Regions from separate parts of the Rhizobium sp. ZK1 genome, predicted to be linked through region 2. Evidence: riboswitches for the same ligand, from Rfam matches in the RefSeq annotation. Region 2 holds a riboswitch; the other holds the start of a gene.
The links. Region 2 has a riboswitch for thiamine pyrophosphate ahead of ACK9YZ_RS19275 (YkoF family thiamine/hydroxymethylpyrimidine-binding protein). Riboswitches for the same ligand answer to the same signal wherever they lie in the genome.
Positions count from the first base shown of each region.

Region 1: linked by a shared signal. The riboswitch ahead of thiM (hydroxyethylthiazole kinase) and the one ahead of ACK9YZ_RS19275 (YkoF family thiamine/hydroxymethylpyrimidine-binding protein) in region 2 are both predicted to bind thiamine pyrophosphate.

Region 1 is NZ_CP180587.1:1,259,805-1,267,303, forward strand. Features, by position in the region: gene ACK9YZ_RS28355 (ABC transporter permease subunit) at 1-612, shown strand, start outside; gene ugpC (sn-glycerol-3-phosphate ABC transporter ATP-binding protein UgpC) at 626-1,735, shown strand; gene ACK9YZ_RS28365 (endonuclease/exonuclease/phosphatase family protein) at 1,750-2,784, shown strand; gene ACK9YZ_RS28370 (aldehyde dehydrogenase (NADP(+))) at 3,044-4,567, shown strand; TPP riboswitch at 4,727-4,825, shown strand; gene thiM (hydroxyethylthiazole kinase) at 4,877-5,677, shown strand; gene thiE (thiamine phosphate synthase) at 5,674-6,309, shown strand; gene thiD (bifunctional hydroxymethylpyrimidine kinase/phosphomethylpyrimidine kinase) at 6,306-7,118, shown strand; gene ACK9YZ_RS28390 (spermidine synthase) at 7,316-7,499, shown strand, end outside.
Region 2 is NZ_CP180586.1:3,800,379-3,807,877, reverse strand. Features, by position in the region: gene ACK9YZ_RS19295 (acyltransferase family protein) at 1-26, opposite strand, end outside; gene ACK9YZ_RS19290 (ABC transporter substrate-binding protein) at 92-1,102, opposite strand; gene ACK9YZ_RS19285 (ABC transporter ATP-binding protein) at 1,110-1,865, opposite strand; gene ACK9YZ_RS19280 (ABC transporter permease) at 1,862-2,653, opposite strand; gene ACK9YZ_RS19275 (YkoF family thiamine/hydroxymethylpyrimidine-binding protein) at 2,668-3,276, opposite strand; TPP riboswitch at 3,267-3,380, opposite strand; gene ACK9YZ_RS19270 (NADPH-dependent FMN reductase) at 3,571-4,146, opposite strand; gene soxR (redox-sensitive transcriptional activator SoxR) at 4,228-4,692, shown strand; gene ACK9YZ_RS19260 (SDR family NAD(P)-dependent oxidoreductase) at 4,784-5,554, shown strand; gene ACK9YZ_RS19255 (ArsR/SmtB family transcription factor) at 5,656-5,997, shown strand; gene ACK9YZ_RS19250 (LysR family transcriptional regulator) at 6,071-6,964, shown strand; gene ACK9YZ_RS19245 (formate dehydrogenase subunit gamma) at 7,100-7,499, shown strand, end outside.

The sequences.
Region 1 (7,499 bases), on a different replicon from region 2:
CGCGGCCGCTATCTGATCTTCTGGATCATCTTCATCACGCTGATGCTGCCCCTGGAGGTGCGCATCGTCCCGACCTATTCGATCGCCGCCAATGCGCTTCAGCCCTTCCAGGCGATCCTCGATGTCACCGGTATCAGCTGGCTTGTCGCGCAGGTCACCGGCATCCAGATCAAGCTTGAATGGGGTCTTCTGAATTCCTATCCGGGTCTCGTACTGCCGATGGTCGCCACCGCGACCGGTACCTTCCTCTACCGCCAATTCTACCTGACGGTTCCCGATGAGCTTGCCGAAGCATCGAAGATGGATGGCTCAGGTGCGGTCCGCTTTTTCTGGGACGTGCTGCTGCCGCTGTCACGCCCGAACATGATTGCACTTTTCACCATCATGTTCGTCTGGGCCTGGAACCAGTATCTGTGGCCACTGCTGATCACCACCGATCCGAAGTTCGGCATTGCCGTCACGCAGCTCAAGACACTCATCCCCTCCGAATTCGGCCTGCCCGACTGGAACGTCGCGATGGCCGGAACATTGATCATCATGTCGCCGCCGCTGATCCTCGTAATCCTGATGCAGCGTTGGTTCGTGCGCGGCCTAATCTCCACCGAGAAGTGAAAGGAACAGACCCTTGGCACCGATCTCCATCCGTGGCGTGAAGAAAAGCTATGGCAAGAACGCCGTCGTTCACGGCGTCGATCTCGAAATCCAGTCGGGCGAATTCATCGTCATCCTCGGCCCGTCCGGCTGCGGCAAGTCCACTCTCTTGCGCATGATTGCCGGCCTGGAAGAAATCTCCGGCGGCGAAATCGCCATCGACGGTCGCGTGGTCAACCAGCTTGAGCCACGCGAACGCGGCTGCGCCATGGTCTTCCAGAACTACGCGCTCTATCCGCATATGAGTGTCGCCGAAAACATCGGCTATGCGCTGAAAGTTTCCGGTGTGCCGAAGGCCGAGCGTGACCGCCGCATCGCCGAAGTCGCCAAGGCACTCAGCCTTGAACCCTTCCTCGAGCGTCGTCCGGCAGCACTCTCGGGTGGCCAGCGCCAGCGCGTTGCCATGGGCCGCGCCATGATCCGCGAGCCGAAGGTTTTCCTCTTCGACGAGCCGCTCTCCAACCTCGACGCAAAACTGCGCATCGCCATGCGTGCGGAAATCCGCCGCCTGCATCGCCGCCTCGGCGCCACCTCGATCTTCGTGACCCATGACCAGAACGAGGCGATGACGCTCGCCGACCGTATCATTGTCATGAACTCCGGTTATGTCGAACAGGTCGGCACGCCGGAAGAAGTCTATCACTATCCGGCAAGCCGTTTCGTTGCCGGCTTCGTCGGGACGCCGGCAATGAACCTGTTGGAAGGCCGCGTCAACGAAAACGGTGTCTTCATCTACGATGAAGGCCGGATGGTCGCTCTTCCCAACGAGCGCGGCAAGCAGCTTGCCGGCCAGCGCGTCGTTCTCGGTGTGCGCGCCGAAGCCGCCCGCCTCGTCTCTCCGGATGCGCCGGGCGCGCTCGTTGCGACCGCCGACTTCATCGAAGAGCTCGGCGCGAGCCGCGTCGTGCATGCCGATTTCGATGGCCTGCCTTTCGCCGTCGCCATGACCGGTTCGGTCTCACTGAAGACGGGCGACCGCATCGGCATCGCGATCGACCAGGATTCGATCCATCTCTATTCGGCCGACACCGGCGCAGTCCTCGTTGCTCCGGCTCCCACGGGCGCTGCCACCGTCGATGCCTGAGCCTGGCAGAGGTGATGAGCTTCTCTGATCTCGCCGCCGGCGATCGCAATCTCGTTGCGGTCGCCGTGGAGGTCCTTGCCGTTCCCTCGGTCGCCTTTTTCGATGAGGCGCGTTCCGCGGACATGACGCAGGCTGAACATGACAGGCTCGCAGCAATCCTGCCGGCGCTTGCGACCATCGAAGTAGCGAAGATCTCCGGCGGCAGCGATATTGGCAACAGCTTCGTCGTCGCGGCGTGGAATGCCGAGCGGCTGAAGTATCATGCCCCCTCCGTTGAACTCGTGCGCCAGAGCGGCGCCGATATCCTGCTTCTGAGCGAGGCCGATCTTGGCATGGCGCGTGCCGGCAACCGTCATACGGTTGCCGATCTCGCTCGTGATCTCGGCATGTCCTATGTTTTCGGCGTGGAATTCGTGGAACTCGGTCTTGGAAACTCCCGCGAGCGCGAACGGCATAAGTGGGAGACGAATTCAGTCGGCTTCCATGGCAATGCACTGCTTTCTCACCTGCCATTGCAGGACGCGGCACTCATCCGTCTCGATGACGGTGGCACATGGTGGACGGATGCGAAGGACGGCCAGGGCCGCATCGGCGGACGTATGGCAATTGCCGCGAAGGTCGAAACCGCATTCGGACCGATCCTTGCCGTCAGCGTCCATCTGGAAAGCAAGACCGATGTCGAGGATCGCGCCAGGCAGACGAGGCGGCTGATTGAGGCCGTCGAAAGGCTCGCCGGCGACCTGCCCGTCGTGATCGGCGGCGATTTCAATACCAATATGCTCCCCAGTGGCTCACGCGAGCCGCGAGCACATGAGCCTCTTTTCGGCCTGCTTGCTGAAGCCGGCTACCATTGGGAAACGGGCAATGATTTCGCGTATACGCGCCGCGCCGGCCCGGACGGCGTGCCACAGCCGCCCTTCGCCCGGCTCGACTGGCTGTTCACGCGCGGCCTTGTGGTGAGCGATGCCGTGACCGTTCCGGCCGTCGATGCCGATGGCGTGGCGATCGCGGACCACGAACTGATCAAGGCGCGGTTTTCCGCACCCTGATCAGACGCTTGCGAAGCGTCTCGAGCCAGCGCTTCGTCCCTTCGCGCCAGCAGCTCTTTGGTCCACTGCTACGTCCTCGCCGCCACGAGCCCTTTGAACCGCAGGACTTGGCTGATGAGACGACAATGGTAGCAGCCACCTGGGCAACAAGGTCGGTGTCGAGGCTACCCATTTTCCCGGACCATTGGGTAAAGATGTCGTGAAAATGAGAAAGCGAACGCCTATATAGATGCCGAATCTTTTTGAAAGGAACCCCATTATGACTATCAATGGAAGCCTGCTCGTTGCGGGATCGGAAAAGCGCGGCACGCGCGGCGAGCTTTATGGCGTCGAGGCAGCCACCGGCGCGGCTCTGCCCGTTTCTTTCGGTGGCGCCTCAGCAGAAGACGTCGAAGAGGCGACCAAGCTTGCATGGGAGGCCTTCGCCTCCTACCGGGAAACCGACCTGGAAACGCGGGCAGCCTTTCTTGAGACGATTGCCAGCGAAATCGAAGCGATCGGCGATGAGCTGGTCGTCCGTGCAGTGGCAGAAACCGGACTTCCGCGCGGACGGATCGAGGGCGAGCGGGGCCGCACGATCGGACAGCTTCGGCTGTTTGCAAAGGAGGTTCGTGAAGGCCGGTTCCAGGAGCTTCGCTTCGACGGCGCGGATCCGTCCCGCAAGCCTGTTCCGAAGCCTGATCTGCGCCTACGCAACGTTCCCCTCGGCCCCGTGGCGGTTTTCGGCGCATCGAACTTTCCCCTCGCCTTCTCCGTTGCCGGCGGTGACACGGCATCTGCGCTCGCAGCTGGATGCCCTGTTGTCGTCAAGGCGCATTCTGCCCATCCGGGCACGTCGGAACTTGTAGGCCGGGCCGTACAACGTGCCGTCGCCAAGGCCGGCCTGCATGTCGGCACCTTCGCGCTCCTCTTCGATACCGGCTTCGAGGTCGGACAGAAGCTCGTCGCCGATGCAAGAATTCGGGCAGTCGGTTTCACAGGTTCGCGCCGCGGCGGCACAGCGCTGATGAAGATCGCTTCCGAGCGCAAGCAGCCGATCCCGGTCTATGCCGAAATGAGCAGCATCAACCCCGTTATCTTCTTCCCCAACGCCCTGAAAAGCCGCGCGGCAGAGATTGCAACGTCTTTTGTAGGCTCGCTGGTCCTGGGTGCCGGACAATTCTGCACCAATCCCGGCCTCATTCTCGCCGTCGATAGCGAAGGTCTCGATACTTTCATTGCCAAGACGCGGGAGCTTCTGCCCGATGTCGACGCGCAGACAATGCTGACGGGCTCTATCGCCAAGGCATTCTGTGATGGCGTCGCCCGGCTGGAAAAGCATCCGGAGGTCCGCCTCGTCGCAAATGGCAAGCCGGGCAGTGAATTCGAAGGCACTGCTGCTCTCTTCGAGACGACGGCTGCGGCATTCCTCGCGCATCACGAACTTCAGGACGAGGTCTTCGGCGCGGCCGGCCTTATCGTGCGCTGCCGCGATCTCGCAGAACTCGAGCGCGTCCTCGACGGCCTCGAAGGCCAGTTGACCGTCGCCCTCCACATCGCCAGCGAAGACGAGCCGGAAGCAAGGCGCCTCGTGCCCAAGCTGGAAATGCTTGCTGGACGACTGCTCGTGAATGGCTTCGGAACCGGGGTGGAAGTATCGCCCGCCATGGTGCATGGCGGCCCCTACCCGGCAACCGCCGACGGCAGGTCGACATCGGTCGGGACATTGGCGATCTACAGGTTCCTGCGTCCGGTTTCCTATCAGGACTTTACGGCTAACCTGCTTCCGGCCCCGCTGCGTTGATTGGATCGGGCTTGCCAAGCTCAACCGCGGGGGCTTTTAGGAGACCATGCGAGAGGTTGGCAAGCTCCAAACAACGCTGTGGCGCCAGGAGTGTGTCGCCTTCGTAAAACCGTCATTTTGCCAGTGACAGCGGCACTATTCTCTGCAAGAAAGAGTGCCGTTGAGAGACAGGGGCGCCCGTTTGCAAGAACGGGCTGAGAAGCACCCTTCGAACCTGAACCGGATAATGCCGGCGGAGGGAGTCGCTCGGGTGGCAGTCTGCTCTCTTGCATGATCGTTCCCGCGCCTGCCCCGCCTGAAAGGGGTACTATGGAGAACAAGACACCCGGAGCACTGTTGACGGCCATGCGCGCCAAGCCGCCGCTCGTGCAGTGCATCACCAATTATGTCGCCATGAACATCGCCGCCAATGTGGTGCTTGCGGCCGGGGCGTCGCCTGCCATGGTTCATGCAGCCGAGGAGGCCGGAGAATTTGCTGCGATCGCTGGCGCTTTGACCGTCAATATCGGCACGCTCTCCACTCAATGGATCGACGGCATGCAGGCAGCAGCACGTGCTGCGAATGCAGGCGGCAAGCCGTGGGTTCTCGATCCGGTCGCCCACTACGCGACCGGCTTCCGCCGCAAGGCGGTTGCCGATCTGCTGGCGCTTCGCCCGACGATCATCCGCGGCAATGCCTCGGAGATCATCGCGCTTGCCGGCGGCGAAAGCCGCGGCCAGGGCGTCGACAGCCGTGACCCGGTGGAGCAGGCCGAGGCTTCTGCCCGGTTGCTCGCTGAACGGCATGGCGCAGTCGTCGCTGTCACCGGGGTCGTTGATTTCGTGACTGATGGCGCACAAGCGCTGCGCATCGAAGGCGGCTCGCCGCTGATGCCGCAGGTCACTGCACTCGGCTGCTCGCTGACCTGCCTCACCGGCGCCTTTGCCGCAACCATTGCCGACGATCCCTTTGCAGCCGCAGTTGCGGCTCTCGCCACCTTCGCGGTTGCCGGCGAAGAGGCGGCGAAAGACGCTGCCGGCCCGGGCTCCTTCTCCTGGCGCTTCCTCGACGCACTCGCCGCGCTTGACGGCCCGACACTGGATGCAAAAGTCAGGATCAATGTCACATGAAACGCTTTGATCTTTCCCTCTACCTGGTCCTTGATCCCGATCTTTGCGCCGCTATCGGCATGGTCGAGACGACGCGGCTCGCCGTCGCGGGTGGTGCGACCATGGTGCAGCTTCGCGACAAACATGGCGGAAGGGCAAGAATGGTGGAAACCGGTCTTGCCCTGAAAGAGGTCCTGAAGGGTACAGGCGCGCTGCTGATCGTCAATGACGATGTGGAGGCGGCCGTTGCAATCGGAGCCGACGGGCTACATATCGGCCAGGACGATACGGGGCCGGCCGCCGCACGTTCGATGATCGGACCGGACATGATCCTCGGCCTGTCGGTGGAGACCGAAGCTCTGGCAACGGCAATAGACCCCGGTATCGTCGATTATGCCGGTATCGGACCGGTCTTTGCCACCCCAACCAAGACGGACCACAAGCAGCCGATCGGCTTTGACGGGCTGGCGAGACTGGTAAAGGCTGCACCCGTTCCAACAGTTGCGATCGGCGGCCTGAAGAGCGAGCATGTCGCTTCCGTCTTTGCAGCAGGCGCCGATGGGCTCGCTGTCGTCTCAGCGATCTGCGGTACGCCCGATCCGAAGGCTGCGACGCTTCGCATTGCCGCTGAAATCAGAAAGGTCAGCCGATGATCCGCAACGTTTTGTCCATTGCCGGCTCCGACCCATCCGGCGGCGCCGGCATCCAGGCCGATCTCAAGGCTTTTTCCGCCCGTGGCGTTTATGGCATGGCGGCGCTGACGGCATTGACGGCGCAGAACACGCTGGGTGTGACCGGCGTGCATCTCGTGCCGCCGCATTTCGTCGCCCAGCAGATCAAGGCCGTCTTTGCCGATGTTCGCGTCGATGCCGTCAAGATCGGCATGATCGCCAATGCCGGCATCGCCGAAGCGGTTGCCGAGGCGCTGGCGCCCCATCGCGGCATCCCCATCGTCGTCGACCCCGTCATGATCGCCAAGGGAGGAGCGGCCCTCCTCGACCCGCAAGCCGTCGATGCGCTCACACGGCATCTGCTGCCGCTCGCTACGCTCCTCACCCCAAATCTGCCGGAAGCCGCCGCGCTGCTGCACGAAGAGTGTGCCGAAAACCGTAAGCAGATGGCCTCACAGGCCGAGCGCCTCCGGGCACTTGGTCCCGCTGCCGTGCTGGTCAAAGGCGGCCATCTCGAAAGCGACGAGAGCCCGGACGTGTTGTCGATCGCTTCCGGTCTTCATTGGTTCGAAGCCAGGCGTGTGCCGACGAAGAATACGCATGGCACGGGCTGCACCCTGTCCAGCGCCCTTGCTGCGGAGCTTGCCAAGGGCGTTTCGCCGCAGATGGCGGTCGCAACCGCCAAGGCCTATCTTGCGCAAGCGGTCGCGGCTGCGGGCGAATTGACGGTCGGTTCCGGCCATGGGCCAGTCCACCATTTTCATGCCCTGTGGAAAGGCGCCGGGCTCTGAGGCGGATCACATTTCAAAGATTGTCAGACGGCCCTGCTCGGCCTCTTCGTCGACCGCTGCAATCTGCGACCGCATCGGCAAGGGCCGTGGTCGAATATGAGGCGGACCATTTCATGCGTGTGGTCTGAGAGAGGTTTGTTGGCATCGGCTGCCGGCCTATGCTAGTGGACGGTCCCCTTTACCGAGACGAAACTGCCATGCTCCCCTGGATCCAACTCGATTCCGCGACCATTCCCGGCGAAGGCGGTGAGTTGCGGCTGAAACAGCGCGGCAGCGAATTCTCGATCATGCTCGGCGCCAACGAGTTGATGAACAGCCGGCTCAGCGGTTCCGAAGAAGCGCTCGCCACGCTCTCTCACGACCGCATCAAGTCGCATCCAA
Region 2 (7,499 bases):
CCAGCCACCCGGTCCTGCTGCTGCATGTCACTCCCTCGCTCCTTGCGGGACTTTGCAGTGAAAAACTGCTGCCCGCAAGGGCAGGCTCGTCTCAGCCAAGGAGACTGTTGGTGTAGTAGGCGGAAAAGTCGGGCTTTTCCGTCAGTGCCGCACCATTGGCATCGAGGAGGATGCCATGATCGAACAGGAAAATGCCGATCGCTTCGGCCTTGGCCGGATCGATGGTGCCGATCGCGCCGCTTTCGCTCCTGAGGAAATGCCCCTCGACGAGGGCCTTCTGCGATGCCTTGACAAGGTCGGTGTTGAGCAGTGCGCCATTGCTGCCGGCAATCAAGAGGTCGCAGGCCTCGTCCGGATTGTCGACCGAATAGGCGTAACCCTTCAGTGTTGCCTGGATGAAGGCGCGGGCATTTTGCGGATTGGCCGCAAGATATGCGTCGCTGGAAGCGATCGCGGTCGTCTGTTCGTCGGGAATGCCGTAATCGCTGTAGTGCCAGCGGCTGATCTGCCGGTTCTCGAGTTGGGCGGCAATGCCCTCCCAGGTGTAGATTTCCAGTGTGAAGTCGACGGCGCCGTTGTCGAGCGCCTCATAGGCCGAAGTGCCGAGCGTGACATTCTGGAAGGTGCCCTTGCCGCCGTCGTTGCGGATCATCGCGGAGACGAGTGCCTCCTCCCATGCGCCGCCGAAGCCACCATAGGTCTTACCATCAAGATCTCTAGGGCTCTTGATGTCGTCGCGGTCGCTCTTGAAGATCAGCCTGCCGGTTTCCGTCTGCACCACGGCGTAGACGAGCTTCACATCCGCGCCGGCGGCGCGCTGGGTGAAGGCTTCGATCTCCCCGCAAATGCCGAAATCGGCAACGCCGTTCGCGACCAGCGTGCCGGCGCTGGTATCGGCATAGGGCAGGATTTCGACATCGAGGCCGGCAGCTTCATAGAAGCCCTTCGCCTTGGCGACATAGATGCCGATGTGATTGGTGTTCGGCGTCCAGTCGAGCGCGATGCGGACCTTTGCGGCGGCGGACTGGGCGAAGGCGGTGCGGCCGGAGAGGCTTGCAGCCATGGCGGCAAAAAGAGTTTGTCGGCGTGTGAGAAGCATCAGGACCTCCTCAGGTTCTTTGCGGATGCAGCAGTGTTTGAAGAATTTCTGTTTCGATCGCCTGTGCGGCCGGGGAGCCGAGATCGGCAAGCGTTCGCGGTCTTGCCAGCGGTACCTCGAATTCCCTGACCACAGCCGCCGGGCGGGCTGAAAGCACATAGATACGGTCGGACAAAAAGACCGCCTCGCGCACATCATGTGTGATCAGCAGCGCCGTCCAGCGATGATCGATCCACATGCCTTGCAGCCATTCCTGCATCTGTGTGCGGGTCAGCGCGTCGAGGGCCCCGAAGGGCTCGTCGAGCAGCAGCATGTCCTGCCGCTGGATCACAGTACGCAGCAGGGCCGCACGCTGGCGCATGCCGCCCGAAAGGGCTGCGGGATAGTGGTTTTCGAAGCCGGAAAGGCCGAAGCGTTCGAAGAGAGGGGCCGCGACGGCGCGCGCTTGCTTGCGACGCATGCCATGTACTTCGAGGCCGAGGATCGCATTGTCGATCACGCTTCGCCACGGCATCAACGCATCGCGCTGGGGCATGAAAGCGAAGGCATGCGCAGCCTGTGAGAGCGGAGTGCCGTCGAAGAGAATGTCGCCTTTATCGGTCAGCAATGCCTGTGTCAGCAGCCTGAGGATCGTCGACTTGCCGGAGCCGGAGGGGCCGACGATCGAAACGAATTCACCCCTGGCGATATGGAGAGAGATGTCCTTCAGCACCTCCATGCCATCGAAGGACTTCGAGATGTTCTTAAGCTCCAGCATCCCGCTCATCGGCGTTTCTCCGCGGCGGATTGCCAGGGCATGGCGAGACGCTGGATCGCCAGCGTAAGGCCGAAAAGGCACAGCGTCAGAAGGGCACTGAGAACGACGGCGGCGAGCACGAGATCCGGCCGGAAATTGTTCTTGGCGTTGAGGATGTAAATCCCGAGGCCACGGGAGGCGCCTGCATATTCGGCAAAGATCGCGCCGACCACGGCATAGGTGATCGATATGCGCAGACCTGCAAAGAAGAAGGGCATGGCGGAAGGAAGTCTCGCCAGGCAGAAGATGCGCCAGCGGCTCGCCTTCATGGAACTCAGAAGCTCGGCAATATCCCCGTCCGTCGATTCATAGCCCTGCAGCAGGGCGACCAGCAACGGAAAGAAGGTGACGAGTGCGACGAGCAGAAGTTTCGGCAGCAGCCCGAAACCAAACCAGAGCACGACCAGGGGCGCAATCGCGACCAATGGCAGTGTCTGGCTGACGATGAACAGCGGCAACAGTGCGCGTCGCATGAAGGGTACGAAATCCATCAGCACCGATGAGACGAAGGCAAAGACCAGCGACAGGGCAAAACCGCCGAGTGTTGCGCTGAGCGTCGGCCAGGTATTGTCGAGCAGCGCCTGCCTTTTCACCCAGCCTTGTGTGAAGATGCGCGAAGGCGAGGGCAGGATGGAGGGTTTGATGCTGGAGAGATCGACATAGAGCTCCCAGACAGCCAGGAAGGCAAACACGGCAAGAATGGCAGGCAAGGCCCGCCTCAGTGCCGTAAATGTCGAATCCGAGTTCGATAAGGTCATCGCCGTCAAGCGTCTCAGGCTTTGCTCGGACTGTTTGCGGAGACCGTGATATCCAGCGTCACATGGCCTTCTGGATCGCCGAAGCGATAGAAGGCTTCGTGAATGGTCGCAAAGATCGCGCCGGCATCGCCGCGCAGCTTGGTGCAGAAATTCTTGGAGCGGTCGAATGTGCCCGAACGCTTCAGGAAATCGATGCAGCCATAGATCTCGTCCATATGCGTGCCCGTTCCCATAACATAGAGAGAAAACTGGGCTGCCGTTGCCCGGCCGGTCTGTTTCGTATCCCTGACTGCCGTAATCGCGGCCTCGACGCGCTCGGCAAGCGGCTCGGACCGGCTGGAAGACAAGCCGGCGCCGCAGATCGCATCATCCGGTTCGCCGGGGCAGCCACGCGAGATGGCGGCGGACAATACGCAATGCTCGCCGCTTGCGGCAGCCGAGACGAAGAGGTCGCGCATGGCGGCAAACAGCACGTCGGGCGGGCCGACCATCAGCGTAGAAATATCGTCGGTTTCGATGCGAAGACGATCGCGATAGGGCTCGAGAGCCTTGATAGCGTCAAGGATGATGCCGACGAAAATGCCGGACATCGGATACAGGGACACTTGCGCGCCGGAAAACATTTGGACCTCGCTCCGCTGGCATTACCCAGATCAGCTTTGAAGGGTCCGGAGGCATGCGCCTCACATCTCAGCCCCGGCAGTTCGGAGCTCCCCCGTGAAATTGTGGCGGAAACTAACACCGGGTTTGCGATACTGCAACCGCAAAATTCCTACCCGGCTACACGGTCGGTATGAGGGCGATGACCGTTTGGGAGCACCTGTTAGGTGTCGGGGAAGGAAACACCCGGACGGAGGCCCTGTCCGGGTGTCCAGCCGCTTCCGTACCTGCCAGAAACGGAACCGGATGTCGTTGTCTCAGGCGGCTACACCGGCATAAGGAGTGTCGCTGCGGGCGGTGATCAGCGCTTCAGTCCACCATTGCAACTGGGCCATCATTCGCGAGAGCCGGCGCAACGCATCCTGCGGATCCTGCAGCCAGCCTTCATTGTCGAAACGACGCCAGGGGGAGTTGAAGCTCACGGCGTCGCAGATCGTGACGGCATGGAGTTCGGCGAAGACGAGGCGGAGCTGTTCAACTGCCCGTAATCCGGCGGAGACACCGCCATAGCAGACAAAGGCAATCGGCTTGCCGTGCCAGGGCTCGATGAAGAGGTCGATGAGGAACTTCAGTGAGGCGGTGAAACTGTGGTTATATTCCGGGGTGACGAGGATGAAGCCATCGGCCTGGTGAAGCCTGTCCGTGAGCCGTCTTGCCTCCGGATGATGCGGCGCATGCTCTCGCGGCAACGAAAATGCCAGCGGATCGATGATGTCGATCTTGAATTGCGGAAAGCGGGCCAGCTCTCTTTCGAGCCATTTCACCACCCTGTCGCAGATGCGGCCCTCACGCGTGCTGCCATAGATGACGGCAAGCCTCATGGGTTTCTGCATGCATTGCTCCTTCTCGTATCGGCTTTACGGCCTCGGGAGCGCAGTCTATAAAACCTCAACTAACATTGAGGTCAATAGGCCATGCAGCAGAATTCGACATTCTCGTTGAGCAAGCTCCTGACGGTGGGCGAGGTGGCAGAGCGAAGCGGGCTTGCTGTTTCTGCCCTTCATTTCTATGAGACGAAGGGGCTGATCTCCAGCATCCGCACCCGCGGCAACCAGCGCCGCTACGGCCGCGACGTACTACGGCGTCTCGGCATCATCAAGGTGGCGCAACGCGTCGGCATCCCGCTTGCCGAAATCCAGACTGCGTTCGAAACCCTGCCGCAGAGCCGTACGCCGACAGTCGAGGATTGGCAGAGGCTGTCGGCGCTCTGGAAAGATGATCTCGATGCCCGCATCAAGCGGCTGAGCCTGCTGCGCGACCATCTGACGAGCTGTATTGGCTGTGGCTGCCTCTCCATCGACGCCTGTCCATTGCGCAATCCCTTCGACGTTCTCGGCAGGCAAGGCGCCGGTGCGCGGCTTCTGGACCCGGGTGCTTAGACCTTCGGGCTTTCTTTTGGCTGATGGCCGCATATGTTAGGCCCTGGTAGTGCAAGCAGCGGGACCGGCCGCTCGCAAGGAGGAGAGCTTCGTGTTTCATCCCAAACTGTTCGAGAACCGCAATGTCGTCGTCACGGGGGGCGGCCGCGGTATCGGCCTGGAAATTGCCCGACAGTTTCTGGATTGCGGGGCGCGCGTACTCGTTCATATCGGGCGTGATGGGGAGCGCGAACTGCCGGATTTTCTGCTGACAGCCGAATCGGAGCGGCGGGCGCTGCTGCTGCCGGCAGATTTCCTGCATCCGGGCGGGGCGACAAAGTTTGCGGAGGAGGCGCTTGAATTCTTCGATGCGGTGCATGTGCTGGTCAACAATGCCGGTACCATGCATGGCCGCTTTCTGGCCGGAGAGCTCACTGATGCCGAGTACGAGACCATCGTGCGTCTCAACCAAACGTCGGTGGTGGAGTTGACGCGCGCTGTGCTTCCGGCGCTGCGGGCGGCGCAAGGTGCTGCCATCGTCAACACGGTTTCGATTTCGGCGCTGACCGGCGGAAGCCCTGGTTCGGCGATCTATTCCGCATCGAAGGCTTTCGTTGCGACCTATTCGAAGGCGCTTGCCCGGGAGCTCGCGCCTGACGGTATAAGGGTCAATTGCGTCTCGCCCGGAACGATCGATACCGATTTCCATGCACGCTATTCATCTCGCGAAAAACTGGAGCAGACTCGTAAGTCTATCCCGCTGCAGCGGCTTGGAACAGCGGAGGATTGCGCGCCTGCCTATCTCTTCCTGGCGGCCCCTTCACTCTCCGGCTACATCACAGGTCAAGTCCTGGAGATCAACGGTGGTCAGCTTATTTGCTGATTTGGTTGGACTTTTTTTGGTACTTCATGACAATTGACCAATTCGCTTCTGCGAATATGATAGTGTACTGATCTACCTTATTACCTCCTTCCGAGAAGCAAATGCCATTGCCTAAACCGAAGCCGGGCATGACTGGCCAGGACTTGCAGAAGCTTGCTAACAAAGCCCACGAGGCGAGTGATCTCCTGAAGGCGCTAGCCCATCAGACCCGGTTGCTCATCCTTTGCATCCTGTCGGAAGGGGAAAAGACGGTCGGCGAAATCGAGGATATCCTGGGTATACAGCAGGCTATGGTGTCCCAGCAGCTTGCCCGGTTGAGGCTCGAAGGTCTCGTCAATACGCGGCGCGAAGGACGGCTCGTCTATTACAGCACAGGTAACGAAAGCGTTCTGGCTTTCCTCGAATCACTTTTCAGTCTCTTTCCTGTTGCCGAGAAAAGTTAGAGCCCACGGCTCTTGCGAAGCGGTGGACAAGCCGCAAAAATAGGCCTCGTCTCGAATTCGGCAGGGAGGCCGGATGATCGACAAGCTGGAATTCTTCATTGCGCTCGCCAACGAAAAACATTTCGGCCGTGCGGCAGAGGAATGTGGCGTCTCCCAACCAACGCTTTCGGCCGCCATTCGCCAGCTCGAGGATCAACTCGGCGTCATGCTGGTGCAGCGCGGCTCTCGCTTTCAAGGATTGACGCCGGAAGGGCAGCGCGTGCTCGAATGGGCGCGGCGTATCGTCGGCGACACACGCACCATGCGCGAGGAAATGCGCGCCGCCCGCAAAGGTCTCTCGGGCCATCTGCGTCTGGCTTCCATTCCGACCGCGCTCGCCATGTTGTCGCGAATCACAACGCCCTTCCAGGAGCGGCATCCCGACGTCACCTTCTCCATCGTCTCGCGCAATTCGCTGCAGGTGCTGAGCATGCTCGAAAACCTCGAGATCGATGCCGGCATCACCTATCTGGAAAACGAGCCGCTTGGGCGCGTCACCTCGGTCCCGCTTTATGCGGAGCGCTACAATCTGATCACCGCCGCCGGCAGCCCGCTCTCGGATCGCGAGAGTGTGACATGGCGTGAGGTAGGCGATCTTCGGCTTTGCCTATTGACGGCCGACATGCAGAATCGGCGTATCATCAACCGACATTTGACCGAAGCCGGTGCGACAGTGCATCCGACGCTTGAATCCAACTCGATGATTGTGCTTTTTTCGCATGTACGGACCGGCCGCTGGGCGAGCATCATGCCACGTAACGTCGCGAAATCATTTGGCTTTCCTGTGGAGATCCGAATGATCCCAATCGTCGAGCCGGAGGCGCACCATCTCGTTGGCCTGGTTGCTCCCTATCGTGAACCCTTTACGCCGCTTGTCTCCGCTTTGTTGCATGAAGCAAGAACACTCGTTGAAGACGCAGAACTTTGATAGGAAAAAACTATCGAGCAACGAGACTGCTTTATTGATTGCACCCTGCTTCCCTGAGACAGTTCTGTGGAAATCGCAATGACATGGGGAGTTTTGCGGTTTTCAGGGAATGCGTAAGCCGAAGGGAGGCTGCTGATGAATATACGTATCGCCGAGGGCGATATAGCCGGGCGTATCCGTTCGATCGTCGCTGATCTTCGATCCCTCGAAGGCCCACTGCTCCCCATTCTGCACGAGGTCCAGGACCAGTTCGGTTACGTGCCGCAGGAGGCCCTACCGGTCATCGCCGACGAGCTCAATCTTTCCCGCGCCGAGGTTCACGGGGTCGTAACCTTCTACCATGATTATCGAAATCATCCTGCCGGTCGGCACGTGCTGAGACTCTGTCGCGCCGAAGCCTGCCAGTCGATGGGTGGCGATGCATTGGCCGAACGTATCAAGACCCTGCTCGGCATCGATTTCCACCAGACGACTCTCGATGGCAGCGTGACCCTGGAGCCGGTCTACTGTCTCGGTCTCTGTGCCTGCGCGCCGG